Regions from separate parts of the Streptomyces sp. NBC_01428 genome, predicted to be linked through region 2. Evidence: riboswitches for the same ligand, from Rfam matches in the RefSeq annotation. Region 2 holds a riboswitch; each other region holds the start of a gene.
What was found. A riboswitch is a leader RNA that binds a small molecule or an ion and turns the genes downstream of it on or off. The one in region 2 is predicted to bind cyclic di-AMP.
Positions count from the first base shown of each region.

Region 1: another riboswitch for cyclic di-AMP. It lies ahead of OG406_RS23765 (LysM peptidoglycan-binding domain-containing protein); the one in region 2 lies ahead of OG406_RS11540 (M23 family metallopeptidase).
Region 3: another riboswitch for cyclic di-AMP. It lies ahead of OG406_RS07960 (M23 family metallopeptidase); the one in region 2 lies ahead of OG406_RS11540 (M23 family metallopeptidase).
Region 4: another riboswitch for cyclic di-AMP. It lies ahead of OG406_RS17680 (LysM peptidoglycan-binding domain-containing protein); the one in region 2 lies ahead of OG406_RS11540 (M23 family metallopeptidase).

Region 1 is NZ_CP109499.1:5,469,928-5,473,686, forward strand. Features, by position in the region: gene OG406_RS23760 (transglycosylase family protein) at 1-829, shown strand, start outside; cyclic di-AMP (ydaO/yuaA leader) riboswitch at 1,013-1,204, shown strand; gene OG406_RS23765 (LysM peptidoglycan-binding domain-containing protein) at 1,209-1,907, shown strand; gene eno (phosphopyruvate hydratase) at 2,251-3,537, shown strand; gene OG406_RS23775 (FtsB family cell division protein) at 3,662-3,759, shown strand, end outside.
Region 2 is NZ_CP109499.1:2,677,467-2,681,225, reverse strand. Features, by position in the region: gene OG406_RS11550 (M16 family metallopeptidase) at 1-1,187, shown strand, start outside; gene OG406_RS11545 (M16 family metallopeptidase) at 1,184-2,572, shown strand; cyclic di-AMP (ydaO/yuaA leader) riboswitch at 2,786-2,943, shown strand; gene OG406_RS11540 (M23 family metallopeptidase) at 2,957-3,721, shown strand.
Region 3 is NZ_CP109499.1:1,823,083-1,826,841, reverse strand. Features, by position in the region: gene OG406_RS07965 (alpha-galactosidase) at 1-1,768, shown strand, start outside; cyclic di-AMP (ydaO/yuaA leader) riboswitch at 2,071-2,230, shown strand; gene OG406_RS07960 (M23 family metallopeptidase) at 2,233-3,129, shown strand; gene OG406_RS07955 (SGNH/GDSL hydrolase family protein) at 3,442-3,759, shown strand, end outside.
Region 4 is NZ_CP109499.1:4,089,245-4,093,003, reverse strand. Features, by position in the region: gene OG406_RS17685 (HAD family hydrolase) at 1-198, shown strand, start outside; gene OG406_RS17680 (LysM peptidoglycan-binding domain-containing protein) at 460-1,179, opposite strand; cyclic di-AMP (ydaO/yuaA leader) riboswitch at 1,184-1,344, opposite strand; gene OG406_RS17675 (CocE/NonD family hydrolase) at 1,881-3,759, opposite strand, start outside.

The DNA.
Region 1 (3,759 bases), 2.8 Mb from region 2:
CGAGAGCGGCGGCGCGTGGAGCGCCGACAGCGGCAACGGGTACTACGGCGGCCTCCAGCTCACCCAGGACAACTGGGAGCGGTACGGCGGTCTCGAGTACGCCCGGAGCGCCGACCAGGCCAGCCGCTCGCAGCAGATAGCCGTCGCCGAGAAGGTGCTCGACGGCCAGGGCCTCGTCGCCTGGCCGACCTGCGGACCGCTCTCCGGCCTCAGCAAGGACTCGGCCGGGGTCGACGTCGACACGGGCATGGGTGACGGCGCGTCGGACGACGCCGGCGACTCCGGTTCGAGCGGGCTGTCCACCTCGCCCAGCGCCTCCCCTTCCACCGAATCGTCCAGATCGTCGGATTCCTCCGGTGCGAGTGACACCGCCTCGCCGAAGGCGACCGAGAGCGGCACGAAGTCCGGCGGCTCACAGGACGCCAACAGCTCCGACAAGTCGGACAAGTCGACGTCCGATGCATCAGAGTCGGACAAGTCGGGCCGCAGTGACGCCTCTTCGGAGCCCTCCGGGGACGCGTCCACCGCGGCCGGACGGCACCGCGGCGGCAGCGCCGACGAGGACGGGGCGGACGCGGCGACCGACAGCCGTACCGACGGCACTGCCGGGCGGCACGCCTCGCGCGGTTCGGACGACGCGCGTGACGCCGGCGACGGCACCTACGTCGTGCGCTCCGGCGACAACCTCTGGAAGATCGCCGACGCCCTCGACGTCACGGGCGGATGGGCCGACCTGTACGCCGCCAACGAGAAGACCGTGGGCATCGACCCGGACCTCATCCTGCCCGGTCAGAGCCTTGCTGTTGATAGCGAATCGGTCGAAAAGTAGCGGGAGTTCACGTCACGGTTCGCCGTGGAATGTCCGGTTTGGTGCGAGTGAGACATGAGTCTCAGAAGCCCTGATCGTCTTTGAAATTCAGGCGATCGACTGCTTACGGTCGTGACCGCTCGCCACAGCGGGCCCCGACGGTCGCAACGCCGAATCCTGCCAGCGGCCGTACGGGAACAGTCGTCGCGTCAAGCGCCGTAGGCAGGAGCGGGGGACCCAAGGTAAGTGCCGCGACCGGGAGTTGAGAGACGCCCGGGGACGGCTTGGGGTAAAGCCGCACGCCGTGGTTCCGAGACGGGACCGGGGACGTGCGGCCGGGCAACTCAACCGGCCCGAACCCGACAGCTCACCTCGCAGGCGTCGGTGAGGGGATCTCTCGATGCTGTTTTCCAGCAAGGGCAAGCACCGCCGTCCGAACAAGGCCACCCGGGTCGCCACGCTCGCCGGTGTCACCGGTGTCGCCATCGCCGCGCCGCTGATGGCCGCGGGCAACGCCTCCGCCGCGACCGGCTCCGAGTGGGACGCCGTCGCCCAGTGCGAGTCCGGCGGCAACTGGTCGATCAACACCGGCAACGGGTACTACGGCGGCCTGCAGTTCTCGTCCTCCACCTGGGCCGCGTACGGCGGCACCGCGTACGCCTCCACCGCCGACCAGGCCTCGAAGTCGCAGCAGATAGCCGTCGGCGAGAAGGTCCTCGCCGCGCAGGGCAAGGGTGCCTGGCCGACCTGCGGCACCGGCCTGTCGAGCGCCGCCTACAGCGGTGGCAGCTCCACCCCCGCGGCGCCGTCGACCTCCTCCGGCTCCTCGTCGGCCGGCAGCTCGCAGGACCGCACGTCCGAGCAGCCCGCCTCCCGTTCGCAGGAGCGCCCGGCCGCCAAGAAGACCGTCACCACCCCGACCGGCAAGAAGGTCGAGAAGGGCGACGGCGAGTACAAGGTCGTCAAGGGTGACACCCTCAGCTCGATCGCCCAGAAGCACCACGTCAAGGGCGGCTGGCAGAAGCTGTTCAAGCTGAACCACGACATCGTGGACGACGCCGACTTCATCTTCCCGGGCCAGCAGCTCCACCTGCACTGAGCGAGGCCGCACACCGGCCGGACGTGGTCGCCCTCGGCGGACGGCGACCACCACCCGGCCCGGCGGCTCCGCCCGGCTGAACGACAGCCCCTCGCGGGCCCGGTCCCCGGGCCTGATCCCCACCGAGGGTTCCCGTCCCCACGGGCTCCCCGCTCCGGCGCGTGTTCCCCCGTACGCGCCGGAGCGGGGTTTTTCATCTCGTTTTTGTTCCGATCGGGAACAATATGTACCCCGAGTTCTGCCCAAGGGGTGGTCGATCGGCTGGCCGATCCCTCCGGGCCGGTTAGGCTCGTCCCGCAGGACTAGCCAAGCCCTGCGTATTCGCGTCACATCCCAGAAGGAGATGCTCGTGCCGTCCATCGACGTCGTCGTAGCCCGGGAAATCCTGGACTCCCGAGGCAACCCCACGGTCGAGGTCGAGGTCGGCCTCGACGACGGCAGCACGGGTCGTGCCGCCGTTCCGTCCGGCGCCTCCACCGGTGCCTTCGAGGCCATCGAGCTCCGTGACGGTGACCCCAACCGTTACCAGGGCAAGGGTGTCGAGAAGGCCGTCCTCGCCGTCATCGAGCAGATCGGCCCGGAGCTCGTCGGCTACGACGCCACCGAGCAGCGCCTGATCGACCAGGCGATGTTCGACCTGGACGCCACCGACAACAAGGGCTCGCTCGGCGCCAACGCGATCCTCGGCGTCTCGCTCGCCGTCGCGCACGCCGCCTCCGAGGCGTCCGACCTGCCGCTCTTCCGCTACCTGGGCGGCCCGAACGCGCACCTGCTGCCCGTTCCGATGATGAACATCCTGAACGGCGGGTCGCACGCCGACTCGAACGTGGACATCCAGGAGTTCATGATCGCCCCGATCGGCGCGGAGTCGTTCTCGGAGGCCCTGCGCTGGGGCGCCGAGATCTACCACACGCTCAAGAAGGTGCTGAAGACCAAGGGCTTGTCGACCGGCCTCGGTGACGAGGGCGGCTTCGCCCCGAACCTGGAGTCCAACCGCGCCGCCCTCGACCTCATCGTCGAGGCCATCAAGCAGGCCGGTTACATCCCCGGTGAGCAGATCGGCCTCGCGCTCGACGTCGCCGCGTCCGAGTTCTACAAGGACGGCAAGTACGAGTTCGAGGGCAAGTCCCGCTCGGCCGCCGAGATGACGGAGTACTACGAGGAGCTCGTCTCCGCGTACCCGCTCGTCTCCATCGAGGACCCGCTGTACGAGGACGACTGGGCCGGCTGGAAGGTCATCACCGACCGGCTGGGCGACAAGGTCCAGATCGTCGGCGACGACCTCTTCGTCACCAACCCGGAGCGTCTGGCCCGCGGCATCGAGGAGGGCTCCGCCAACGCCCTGCTCGTCAAGGTCAACCAGATCGGCTCGCTGACCGAGACGCTGGACGCCGTCGAGCTGGCCCAGCGCAACGGCTTCAAGTGCATGATGTCCCACCGCTCCGGCGAGACCGAGGACGTCACCATCGCCGACCTCGCGGTCGCCGTGAACTGCGGCCAGATCAAGACCGGCGCCCCGGCTCGCTCGGACCGCGTCGCCAAGTACAACCAGCTGCTGCGCATCGAGGAGATCCTCGACGACGCCGCGGTGTACGCCGGCCGCAGCGCCTTCCCCCGCTTCAAGGGCTGAGCACCACCCGCTCCTTAGGAAGCGTCGTACGTACGTCCCCGTACTCGGTCCCGTACCGTGTGCGGGGACGTACGCACGTGACGGGCCCGCACCACGGTGGGCCGGTACTGGGGAGGCGGGACTCATGGCCGTGAAGGACCGGGACCGGTTCTCCACCTCGACCAGGCTCAAGCTGCTCGGCGAGCAGACGGCGGCCCGGGTCTACCGCTCCCAGACCAAACG
Region 2 (3,759 bases):
GCCGGACCGGGCTCGCCCACCTCTTCGAGCACCTGATGTTCCAGGGCTCCCAGCAGGTCCACGGAAACGGGCACTTCGAACTCGTCCAGGGCGCCGGCGGCTCGCTCAACGGCACGACGAGTTTCGAGCGCACCAACTACTTCGAGACCATGCCCACCCACCAGCTGGAGCTCGCCCTCTGGCTGGAGGCCGACCGCATGGGCTCGCTGCTCGCCGCGCTGGACGACGAGTCCATGGAGAACCAGCGCGACGTCGTGAAGAACGAGCGCCGCCAGCGCTACGACAACGTCCCGTACGGCACCGCCTTCGAGAAGCTGACCTCGCTCGCGTACCCCGAGGGCCACCCGTACCACCACACCCCGATCGGGTCGATGGCGGACCTGGACGCGGCGACCCTGGAGGACGCCCGCGCGTTCTTCCGCACGTACTACGCGCCCAACAACGCGGTCCTGTCGGTCGTCGGCGACATCGACCCCGAGCAGACGCTCGCCTGGGTGGAGAAGTACTTCGGCTCCGTCCTCGGGCACGACGGCAAGCCCGCCCCGCGCGATGGCTCGCTGCCCGAGACCATCGGCGAGCAGCTGCGCGAGGTCGTCGAGGAGGAGGTCCCGGCGCGCGCCCTGATGGCCGCCTACCGCCTCCCGGAGGACGGCACGCGTGCGTGCGACGCGGCCGACCTCGCTCTCACCGTCCTCGGCGGCGGCGAGTCCTCCCGGCTCTACAACCGGCTCGTACGCCGTGACCGCACCGCCGTGGCCGCCGGCTTCGGCCTGCTGCGGCTCGCCGGAGCGCCCTCCCTGGGGTGGCTGGACGTGAAGACGTCCGGTGACGTCGAGGTCCCGGTCATCGAGGCCGCCGTCGACGAGGAGCTCGCCCGGTTCGCCGAGGAGGGCCCGACGGCCGAGGAGATGGAGCGCGCGCAGGCCCAGTTGGAGCGCGAGTGGCTGGACCGCCTCGGTACGGTCGCCGGCCGCGCGGACGAACTGTGCCGGTACGCCGTCCTGTTCGGTGACCCGCAGCTCGCCCTGACCGCCGTACAGCGCGTCCTCGAGGTCACCGCCGAGGAGGTCCAGGAGGTCGCGAAGGCCCGCCTGCGCCCCGACAACCGCGCCGTGCTCGTCTACGAGCCCACCGCCCCCGAAGCCACCGACGCCGCTGACGACACCGACGAGGAGGCGGCGAAGTGACCGAGCTCGCCACCATGGACTTCCATCCGCAGCCGCAGGCCGGCCAGCCGAAGCCGTGGGCGTTCCCCGCCCCCGAGCGCGGCACCCTCGACAACGGCCTGACCGTCCTGCGCTGCCACCGCCCCGGCCAGCAGGTCGTCGCCGTCGAGGTGATCCTCGCCGCGCCGCTGGAGGCAGAGCCCGCGGGCCTGGACGGCCTCGCCACGATCATGGCGCGTGCCTTCTCCGAGGGCACCGACAAGCACTCGGCCGAGGACTTCGCCGCCGAGCTGGAGCGCTGCGGCGCCACGCTCGACGCGCACGCCGACCACCCCGGTGTCCGGCTGTCCCTCGAAGTGCCCGTCTCGCGCCTGCCCAAGGGCTTGGGCCTGCTCGCCGACGCCCTGCGGGCACCGGCCTTCGCGGACAGCGAGATCGAGCGCCTGGTGCGCAACCGGCTCGACGAGATCCCGCACGAGACGGCCAACCCGGCCCGCCGCGCGGCCAAGGAGCTCTCCCGCCAGCTGTTCCCGGCGACCGCGCGCATGTCGCGCCCCCGCCAGGGCACCGAGGAGACCGTCCAGAAGATCGACTCCGCGGCCGTACGGTCCTTCTACGAGAAGCACGTTCGTCCCGCGACCGCCACCGCCGTGGTGGTGGGCGACCTCACCGACGTGGACGTGGACGCGCTGCTCGGTGACACCCTCGGCTCCTGGACCGGTTCGACCGCCGAGCCGCGCCCCGTACCGCCGGTGCACGCCGACGACACGGGCCGCGTGATCATCGTGGACCGCCCCGGCGCCGTCCAGACGCAGCTGCTCATCGGGCGGGTCGGCGCCGACCGGCACGACCGTGTGTGGCCGGCCCAGGTGCTCGGCACCTACTGCCTGGGCGGCACCCTCACCTCACGCCTGGACCGCGTCCTGCGCGAGGAGAAGGGCTACACGTACGGCGTGCGGGCGTTCGGCCAGGTCCTTCGTTCCGCGCCGGACGGCACCGGTGCCGCGATGCTCGCCATCAGCGGCTCGGTGGACACCCCGAACACCGGCCCGGCGCTGGACGACCTGTGGAAGGTGCTCCGCACCCTCGCGGCCGAGGGGCTGACCGACGCGGAGCGCGACGTCGCCGTGCAGAACCTGGTGGGCGTGGCGCCCCTCAAGTTCGAGACGGCGGCGGCTGTCGCGGGCACCCTCGCCGACCAGGTCGAGCAGTACCTGCCGGACGACTACCAGTCGACGCTCTATCAGCAGCTGGCTGCCACCGGCACGGTGGAGGCCACCGCCGCCGCCGTCAGCGCCTTCCCGACGGACCGTCTGGTGACCGTCCTGGTGGGCGACGCCGCGCAGATCGAGGAGCCGGTCAGGGCGCTCGGCATCGGTGAAGTCACCGTGGTCACCGCCGAGTAGGACCGTGTGACCGAGATGGGCCCTGGTGACTGAAGAGTCACCAGGGCCCTCTTTTACGCGGACATCGCCCCCAAGATGTCCGTATTGGTACGGAGGTTGCCTTCTGTGCTGTGGGATGCGCTACAAAAACCGTGATCCGTTTGTTGTTCGAAAGATGCCGCGTTTAGCGTCAGTCCGGCTGTTCGTCAGGCAGTGCGCCGCGCCCGCGGCACCGGACAGTCATCGCCGAGTCCCCGCATGGCGCGAGCCAGGGGAGCCGGGGACCCACGTAGTCCCTGGGGTGAATCGGACGCCCTCCCCGGAGGGAGCCCGTAGGAGACCTTCCTGCTCCGAACCCGTCAGCTAACCCGGTAGGCGAGAAGGAAGGAAAGGATCAGCCCTTACATGGCGTTCACCTGTGGCACCGGGAAGCATCGTCGTCCGAGCCGCGTGCAGCGCACCACGAAGAACGTAGTCGGCGTCGCGGCCCTCACCACCACCGGTGTCCTCGGAACCCTCGCGGCCCCCGCGTTCGCCGCGGAACCCTCCGCCGAGCAGACCGGGCTGACCCAGGCCATCACCATCGGTGACTCCGTGGCCGAGCAGATCGACGAGCAGGCCGACGCGCAGCAGCACGCCGCCGACGTGGCCGCCGCGCGGGAGAAGGCCGAGCAGGCCGCCCGCAAGAAGGCCGCCGAGCAGGCAGCGAAGGCGCGCGAGACCAAGGAGCGGGCCGCCCGTGCCGCCGAGCGCAAGCGGCTCAACACCTTCGTCCTGCCGATAGCCGGCTCGTACGTCTCCACCGGCTACAAGACCGGCGGCAGCCTCTGGTCGTCCGGCAGCCACACCGGAGTCGACTTCCACGCGGCATCGGGCACCTCGGTGCACTCCGTCGGCGCCGGAACCGTCGTCACGGCCGGCTGGGGCGGCGCCTACGGCAATCAAGTGGTGATCAAGATGCACGACGGCACGTACACCATGTACGGGCACCTGTCGTCCATCGGCGTCTCCGTGGGGCAGACGGTCACCCCGGGCCAGCAGATCGCGATCTCCGGCTCGACCGGCAACACCACGGGACCGCACCTCCACTTCGAGGCACGCACCACCGCGGAGTACGGCTCCGACATGGACCCCGTCGCGTACCTCCGCTCGCACGGCGTCAACGTCTGACGACCGCTTCGCGGCTTCTCCACCGTTTTCGATGCCCC
Region 3 (3,759 bases), 850 kb from region 2:
GGACGAGCTGAGGCTGCGCTTCTCCGACGCGGGGCTCGGCATCACCCTGCACTACCGGCTGCGCGGCGACGTCGTCGAACGCCGTGTCACGCTCGCCAACGACGGAAGCGAGGACCTGGAACTGCTGCGCGCGGACTCCGCGACCTGGACCCTTCCCGAGCGGGACGGCTGGCGGCTGTCCCACCTGCACGGCCGCTGGGCCGCCGAGTCCCGGCTGGCGCGTTCACCGCTCACCTACGGCGAGAAGGTCATCGGCAGCCGCCGCGGCCACACCGGACACCAGCACCTGCCCTGGGTCGCCCTCGACGACGAGGCCACCGAGGAGAGCGGCGAGGTGTACGGATGCGCGCTCGGCTGGTCCGGCTCCTGGCGGATCGCGGTCGCCCAACTGCCCGACGCGCGCGTGCAGATCACCGGCGGCGCGGGACACGACGACTCGGGCCTGCTGCTCCTCGCACCGGGGGAGACCTTCACGACACCCGTCTTCGCCGGGCTGTGGAGCGACGGCGGGTTCGGCGGCGCGAGCCGGGCCTGGCACGCGTACCAGCGGACGTACGTCGTCCCGGACGCGGAGCGGGACCGGCCGGTGCTGTTCAACTCCTGGGAGGCCACCACCTTCGACATCTCGGAGGAGCAGCAGCGGGTCCTGGCGCGCCGCGCGGCCGCCATGGGCGTCGAGCTGTTCGTGGTCGACGACGGCTGGTTCGGGGCCCGCACCCACGACCACGCGGGGCTCGGGGACTGGACGCCCAACCCGGACCGCTTCCCGGCCGGGCTCAAGCCGCTCGCCGACGACGTGCACGCCCTCGGCATGCAGTTCGGCATCTGGGTCGAGCCCGAGATGGTCAACCCCGACAGCGACCTCTACCGCGCGCATCCCGACTGGGTGCAGCACCAAGTCGGTCGAACCAGGACGGAATTCCGCAATCAACTCATACTGAACCTTGCCCGGCCGGACGTTCAGGAGTACCTCTGGGAGCGGCTCGACGCCCTGCTCTCCGGCGCGCCGATCGACTACGTGAAATGGGACTTCAACCGCTCCTTCACGGACGCGGGCTGGCCCGGCGAGCGCTATCCGCAAAAGCTCTGGGTGGCCCACGTCGAGGCCTTCTACGCCCTCCTCGACCGGCTGCGCGCGGCGCACCCCGGCGTCGCCTTCGAGTCGTGCTCCGGCGGCGGCGGCCGGATCGACCTCGGTGTCATGGCCCGTACCGACCAGGTGTGGACCTCCGACAACACCGACCCGCTCGACCGGCTCGGCATCCAGCACGGCTTCAGCCAGGTCCACCCGGCCCGGATCATGGCCGCCTGGGTCACGGACAGCCCGAACAAGCTGCTCAACGGCCGGGTCAGCTCGCTGCGCTTCCGCTTCGTGAGCTCCATGGCCGGGGTCCTCGGGGTCGGCGGCGACCTCAGCCGGTGGAGCGACGAGGAACTGGCCGAGGCGCGGGACTGGGTCGAGCTCTACAAGGAGATCCGGCCGGTCGTGCAGCAGGGCGACCTCTACCGGCTGCGCCCCCCGGAGGGCGGGCTGAGCGCCGTGCAGTACGTGCTCGGAGGCGAGACCGTGGTCCTCGCCTGGCTGCAGGCGCAGCACCACGGCGTGCGGCCGGCCCCGCTCAGGCTGCGCGGGCTCGACCCGGCCGGTGTCTACGAACGGGTCGAAACGGGCGAAGTGCACCGCGGTGCGGTGCTGCTGCATCACGGTCTGAGCACCGGGCTGAGCGGCGATCTCGATGCGACGGTTATCCGCCTGCGTCGCATCTGACTGTTCTGTCCGAAATAGCGTCTTCATTCCAACTGGCCCTGGAATGAAGCGACGTGCGCCGGGTCGCGTGAGCAGCGTCATATTCGTGACGATGTGTTGCCGTCGGCCTTTCGTGACCGGCCTTTGTTTCCGGGCGAATTGAAAGCGCGGAAAGATCGTCATTCCACGGAGGGTGACGGTGAATTCCGCATGGATCAAGAAAGGCGAGCGCACAGAATCCGCACACAGTTGTCGACGTGCTCGCATCTCGCTTACGTTCTGCCTCAATCCGGACGGACGCCCAATCCTGCCGCCGCCCGGAATCCGCACACTCACCCGTACACGGCAGGAGCGGGGGACCCACAGGTTCCGTGCCTGGTCCGGTCTCCGGAACAGGCTAGGGGTACAGCCGCGCAGCCGCGTGGCCGGGCATCTCCAGCCCGCACCCGACAGCTCACCTCGCAGGCGCCGGAGAGGAAATCGCCATGCCCGCGAAGGGTAAGCACCGCCGTCCCAAGTCCCTGCGTTTCACCCGCACGATCGCCGTGGCCGGAACCGGTGGCGCCGCACTCGCGCTGCCGTTGCTGGGAGCCACCGGCGCCCACGCCGCGACCCCGGCCGCCGCCGCGCAGCACACCCAGAAGTCCGCGACCGTCGCCCCGGCCGCCGCGAAGGCCGGCACGTCGACGACGTACGCGGTGAAAGCCGGCGACTATCTCGCCAAGATCGCCGACGACCAGCACGTCAGCGGCGGCTGGAAGAAGATCTACTCGGACAACCGCTCCGCCATCGGCAGCGACCCGTCGCTGATCCACCCCGGTCTCAAGCTGTCCCTCGGCGCGAAGGCCGCCGCCCCGCAGGCCTCGGCCCCGGCGAAGCCCTCGGCCGCCAAGCCGGCTGCCGCGAAGCCCGCCGCCGCGAAGGCCGACACGGCGAGCACGGCCACCAAGACGGCCGCCGTCGGCAACAGTTCGGGCTACACCCTCCCCGTGGACGGCGCCACCATCGGCACCAACTACAAGGTGGCGGGCAGCATGTGGTCCAGCGGCTACCACACGGGCACGGACTTCGTCGTCCCGACCGGCACCACCATCAAGTCCATCGCCGCGGGTACCGTCGTCTCCGCCGGCTGGGGCGGCGCCTACGGCAACCAGGTCGTCATCCAGCACGCCGACGGCCGGTACTCGCAGTACGCCCACATGTCGTCCCTGTCCGTCTCGGCGGGCCAGACCGTGACCGAGGGCCAGCAGATCGGCCTCTCCGGCGCGACCGGCAACGTCACCGGACCGCACCTGCACTTCGAGATCCGCACCACGCCCGACTACGGCTCGGACATCGACCCGGTCGCGTACCTGCGCTCGCACGGTGTTGCCGTCGGCTGACGCCGCCTCGCCCGACCTGCTCCTGACGGCAGGACCGCCTCCGAAGGCCGGACCCCACGATCCCCGGGGTCCGGCCTTCGGTGTTTCTCGGCGGCTCCCGGCGGCTCCCGGCGGCTTCCGGTGTCCGCCCGGGACACAATTCGCGGCGGCTGCCTCAACAGGCCTGACCAGAGCCTTATTCCATGGTTGACCAACACTTGACGAGTGGCTTATCTCACCGGCCGTCAACCCTTCCCTACGGTCGCGTAGCTCACATCCGAAGGTGAATCATGGGCCGACGTGGCAGACGATTCGAAGAGTGACGACAGATCAGTGATCGGGTCGTACGTGGCGGTGGGGGACAGCTTCACCGAGGGCGTCGGCGACCTGGGGCCCGACGGGGCCTTCGTCGGTTGGGCGGACCGCTTCGCGGTTCTGCTCGCGGACCGGCGACCCGAGGGCGACTTCAACTACACCAACCTCGCGGTGCGCGGGAGACTGCTCGACCAGATCGTCGAGACCCAGCTCGTCCGCGCCAAGGAGCTCGGCCCGGACCTGGTCTCCTTCTCCGCGGGCGGCAACGACATCATCCGGCCCGGCACCGATCCCGACGAGGTCGCGGAGCGCTTCGAGCGAGCCGTCGCCGACCTC
Region 4 (3,759 bases), 1.4 Mb from region 2:
ACGCACCTCGGTCTCACCCCGTCGGCGACGCTGGCCTTCGGTGACATGCCCAACGACATCCCGATGTTCGACTGGGCCGCCCACGGGGTCGCGATGGCCAACGCCCATCCGGAACTGAAGGCGGTGGCGGACGAGGTCACGCTGTCGAACGAGGACGACGGGATCGCGGTGGTCCTGGAACGGATCTTCGGGTTCTAGGGCGTCCCCGCGACGGCGCGTCGCCGGCCCGAAGGGCGGGCCGGGCGATGCCCGGCCCCAGGATGTGAGCCGGCCCGGGGCGTCCGCCGATGCCCCGGGCCGTGCCCTTCGTACTTCTGGTGGGGACCGCCCCGCACACCCGGTCCGTCACCGTCCCGCGGGCCCGGTCGTTCATCGCCGACAGGCCGGTCCGTCACCACCGGCGGCCCCGAAGGTGCCGCCGGCCGGTGTCGTGCGAGAGGCGCGGGTGCGCCGGTGCGATCAGTAGGCGCCGTTGACGTTGTCGATCGAGCCGTACTTGTCGGCGGCGTAGTTGCAGGCGGCCGTGATGTTGGCGACCGGGTCGTAGGGGTCCATCGACGTGCCGGCCACGTGGTAGGCCTGGAACGTCGGGTCGATGACCTGAAGGAGGCCCTTCGAGGGGATGCCCGCGGCCGCGTTGGAGTCCCAGTTGTTGATGGCCTGGGGGTTGCCGGAGGACTCGCGCATCACGTTGCGGTAGATGCCGTCGTAGCTGCCCGGAATGCCCGCCTTGCCCATGATGTCCAGGGACTGCTTGATCCAGCCGTCCAGGTTGTTGGCGTACGTGGTGGCGGACGCCTGGGTGGCGGTGGTCTTGGCGGCCGTGGCCGCCTTCGCCGGAGCCTTCCCGGTCTTCGTGCCGACCGTCAGGGTCAGGCCCGTGCGGAGGTGGGCGGGGTTGTCGCCGATGACGGCGCGGTTCGCCGCGTACAGCTTCTGCCAGCCGCCGCTCGACGGGTACTTCTTCGCGATCTTGGTCAGGGTGTCGCCGGCGACCACCTTGTAGGTGACGAGCGAGACGTTCGGGACGGTCGCGGTCTTGGCGACCTGGGGGGTCGCGGCGTGGGCGCCGGTCGCGCTCATGAGCGGGAGGGCGAGGGCGAGGGCGCCCGTTCCGGCGGCGATCACTCCGCGGGTGATGAAGGTGGTACGGCCGTGACGCTGCGTTCCTGCGGGCATGACGAAATGTCCTCTCCGACGCCTGCGAGGTGAGCTGTCGGGTTCGGGCGGGAGATGCCCGGCCGCGCTGGTGGGCGCGGCTTCACCCCAAGCCGTTCCGGTCTCCCGGATCGGCGGCTTACCTGTGGTTCCCCCGCTCCTGCCGTGCGTGGGTGGGTGGGTTACCGGGCGACGGCAGGATTAGGCGATCCGCCCGGTGCGACGAGAACGTATGCGACTGCACATGTCGGGAACAAGGCCTGATGTGGCGGTGAAGATCGCTTTTGCCTGTTTAGAGCGCGGGCAATACGTCCGATTAGACCGGAATTGAATCCTCAACTTCCCTTTGGCAAAGGGGTCGGCACGGGGTGGGCGAGGGGTGATCCACTGGTCCGCGCGTGACCCAATTCACGCGCCGAGGGGTCACCAAGACGGCATGCCGGGCAAGTCGGGCATTACGCCACCGCTCTGTGCGGCGCGGGGAGTTCTCGGACGCACGCCGGGACGGCCCCGCCGGGTGCGGGAGGCGCGGGGTGCGGGAGGGCGGCGCCGGAGGGGGCGCCGGCGAAAGGTGCGGCGTGGGCTCGGAGTTGACGGCTTCCCGTCGGACGGCAGGCGACATCACGACGCGAGCCGGGCGAAATCCGGAGGCGGGCCGGGCGGATGCCGGACGGGAGCCGAACCGGGGGCGGCCGGTGAACTGCCGCCCCCGTCAAGTCCTTTCAGCCCGCGGTGCGCGGGATGCGCTTCTCCCAGGTCCGGTGGAAGACGACCTCGTCGCCGTCCCGGCAGACGACCTCGTTGGACGTGATGAAGTCCCGCGCGTCGCAGGTGATGGCCGAGGTCGTCTCGACGCGGGCGTCCCAGGGAAGGTCGGGGCGGTGCAGCCGGACCGACCAGGTGGAGCGGGCGCGGGCGGAGAGCGGGTCCGTCTCGTCGATCGTGTACGTCTCCCGCGCCTCCTCCGTGAACTCCAGACCGTCGGGATACACGCGGGTGCCGCCGTAGCGGGGGTCCACGTCGAGCCGCCAGGTGCCCGCGGCCACGTCACGCAGGACCAGGCGCTCCGGGCGCGGCTCGTCGAGCGTCACCGGGACCACCACGCCGAGCGGCTCGGCCTCCTCCGCCTCGCCGAAGGTGATGGAGGGGTCCGACTCCTGTGCCCGTACCGGGAGTTCCAGGCTGCTGCCCGCAGGGTCCAGCGTGAAGCCGGCCTCGGAGCCGGGCTGCGGCCAGACCCAGGGCCAGTACGCCGAGGAGACGCTCAGGCGGATGCGGTGGCCCGGGGGGAACGCGTAGCCGATGCCGTTCAGCTCGAACTCCACGTCCTCCGTGGTGCCCGGCTCCCAGGGAACCGCCTGGTCACGGCCCGTGCGTGCCGACAGGTTGAGGACACCCCGGGTGACGAGGGTGGAGGCGCCGTCGGGGGCCACGTCGCACAGCCGGGCGATCACCTGGCCCCGGGCGGACGCCGACATCAGCCGCAGCCGGACCCGGGGGCGGCCCAACACCCACGTCTCCTGCGGCACTTCGAACTCGAAACAGACGGACCTGGCGTCCTCCTCGCGCTGGTCCGGCGGCAGGTCCGCGTCGTTCCCGAACGGGAAGAAGCGGCCCGCGTCGACCCCCGTGTGCTGCGGGGAGCGCACCAGGCGCGGGGCGCCCTGGAACGCGTACGGGACGGGGGTGACCGACGGCGAGGGCCACGCCGGGTCGCCGACCCAGCGGCCCGGGAGCTCCGCGTACACCGTCGCCGGAGGATGCGCGTCCATCACGTAGGAGCGCAGGAGGGGGACGGCGAGCGCGCCCGAGTCCTCGTCCTTGAGCCAGTGGTCCCACCAGCGGAGCGTCTCCTGGAGGAAGCCGATCGCCGGGCCCGGCGGCAGGCCCCGGTCGGGGTACTGGTGGGACCAGGGGCCGATGAGACCGCGGACGCGGTCCGGCGGCAGGTTCTCGACCAGGCGCAGCACCGTGTCGCGGTACGGGTCGTGCCAGCCGCCGACCGCGAGGACCGCCGCACGGATCGCGCCGTAGTCCTCGCAGGCGCTGCCGTGCCGCCAGTAGGCGTCCCGGGTCTGGTGCGCCAGCCAGGTGTGGATGAACGGGTCGACGGCCTCCAGCCGCTCGGTCCACATGTCGCGCCACATCACCTCACCCACGTGCACCGGGTCCGGCGGGCGGGCGACGAAGGCGAGCATGGTGGCCGCCCACGCGTGCATGTCGACGGCGAGGACGGAACCACCCGTGTAGTGCACGTCGTTGTCATAGCGGTCGTCCGTCGAGCAGACCGTGACGACCGCCTTGAGCGCCTCGGGCGCGAGGGCCGCGATCTGGAGGGAGTTGAAGCCGCCCCAGGAGATCCCGAACATGCCGACCCGGCCGGTGCACCACGGCTGGGCGGCCAGCCACTCCACCACGGCGACCCCGTCGGCCAGCTCGGTCTCCGAGTACTCGTCGCCCGGCATGCCCTCCGAGTTGCCGTGGCCGCGCACGTCGACGCGGACGGAGGCGTAGCCGTGCCCGGCGTACCAGGGATGGCGCTGCCAGTCGCGCGGTGCCGTCCAGTCGGTCAGCCGGTACGGGAGGTACTCCAGGAGCGCC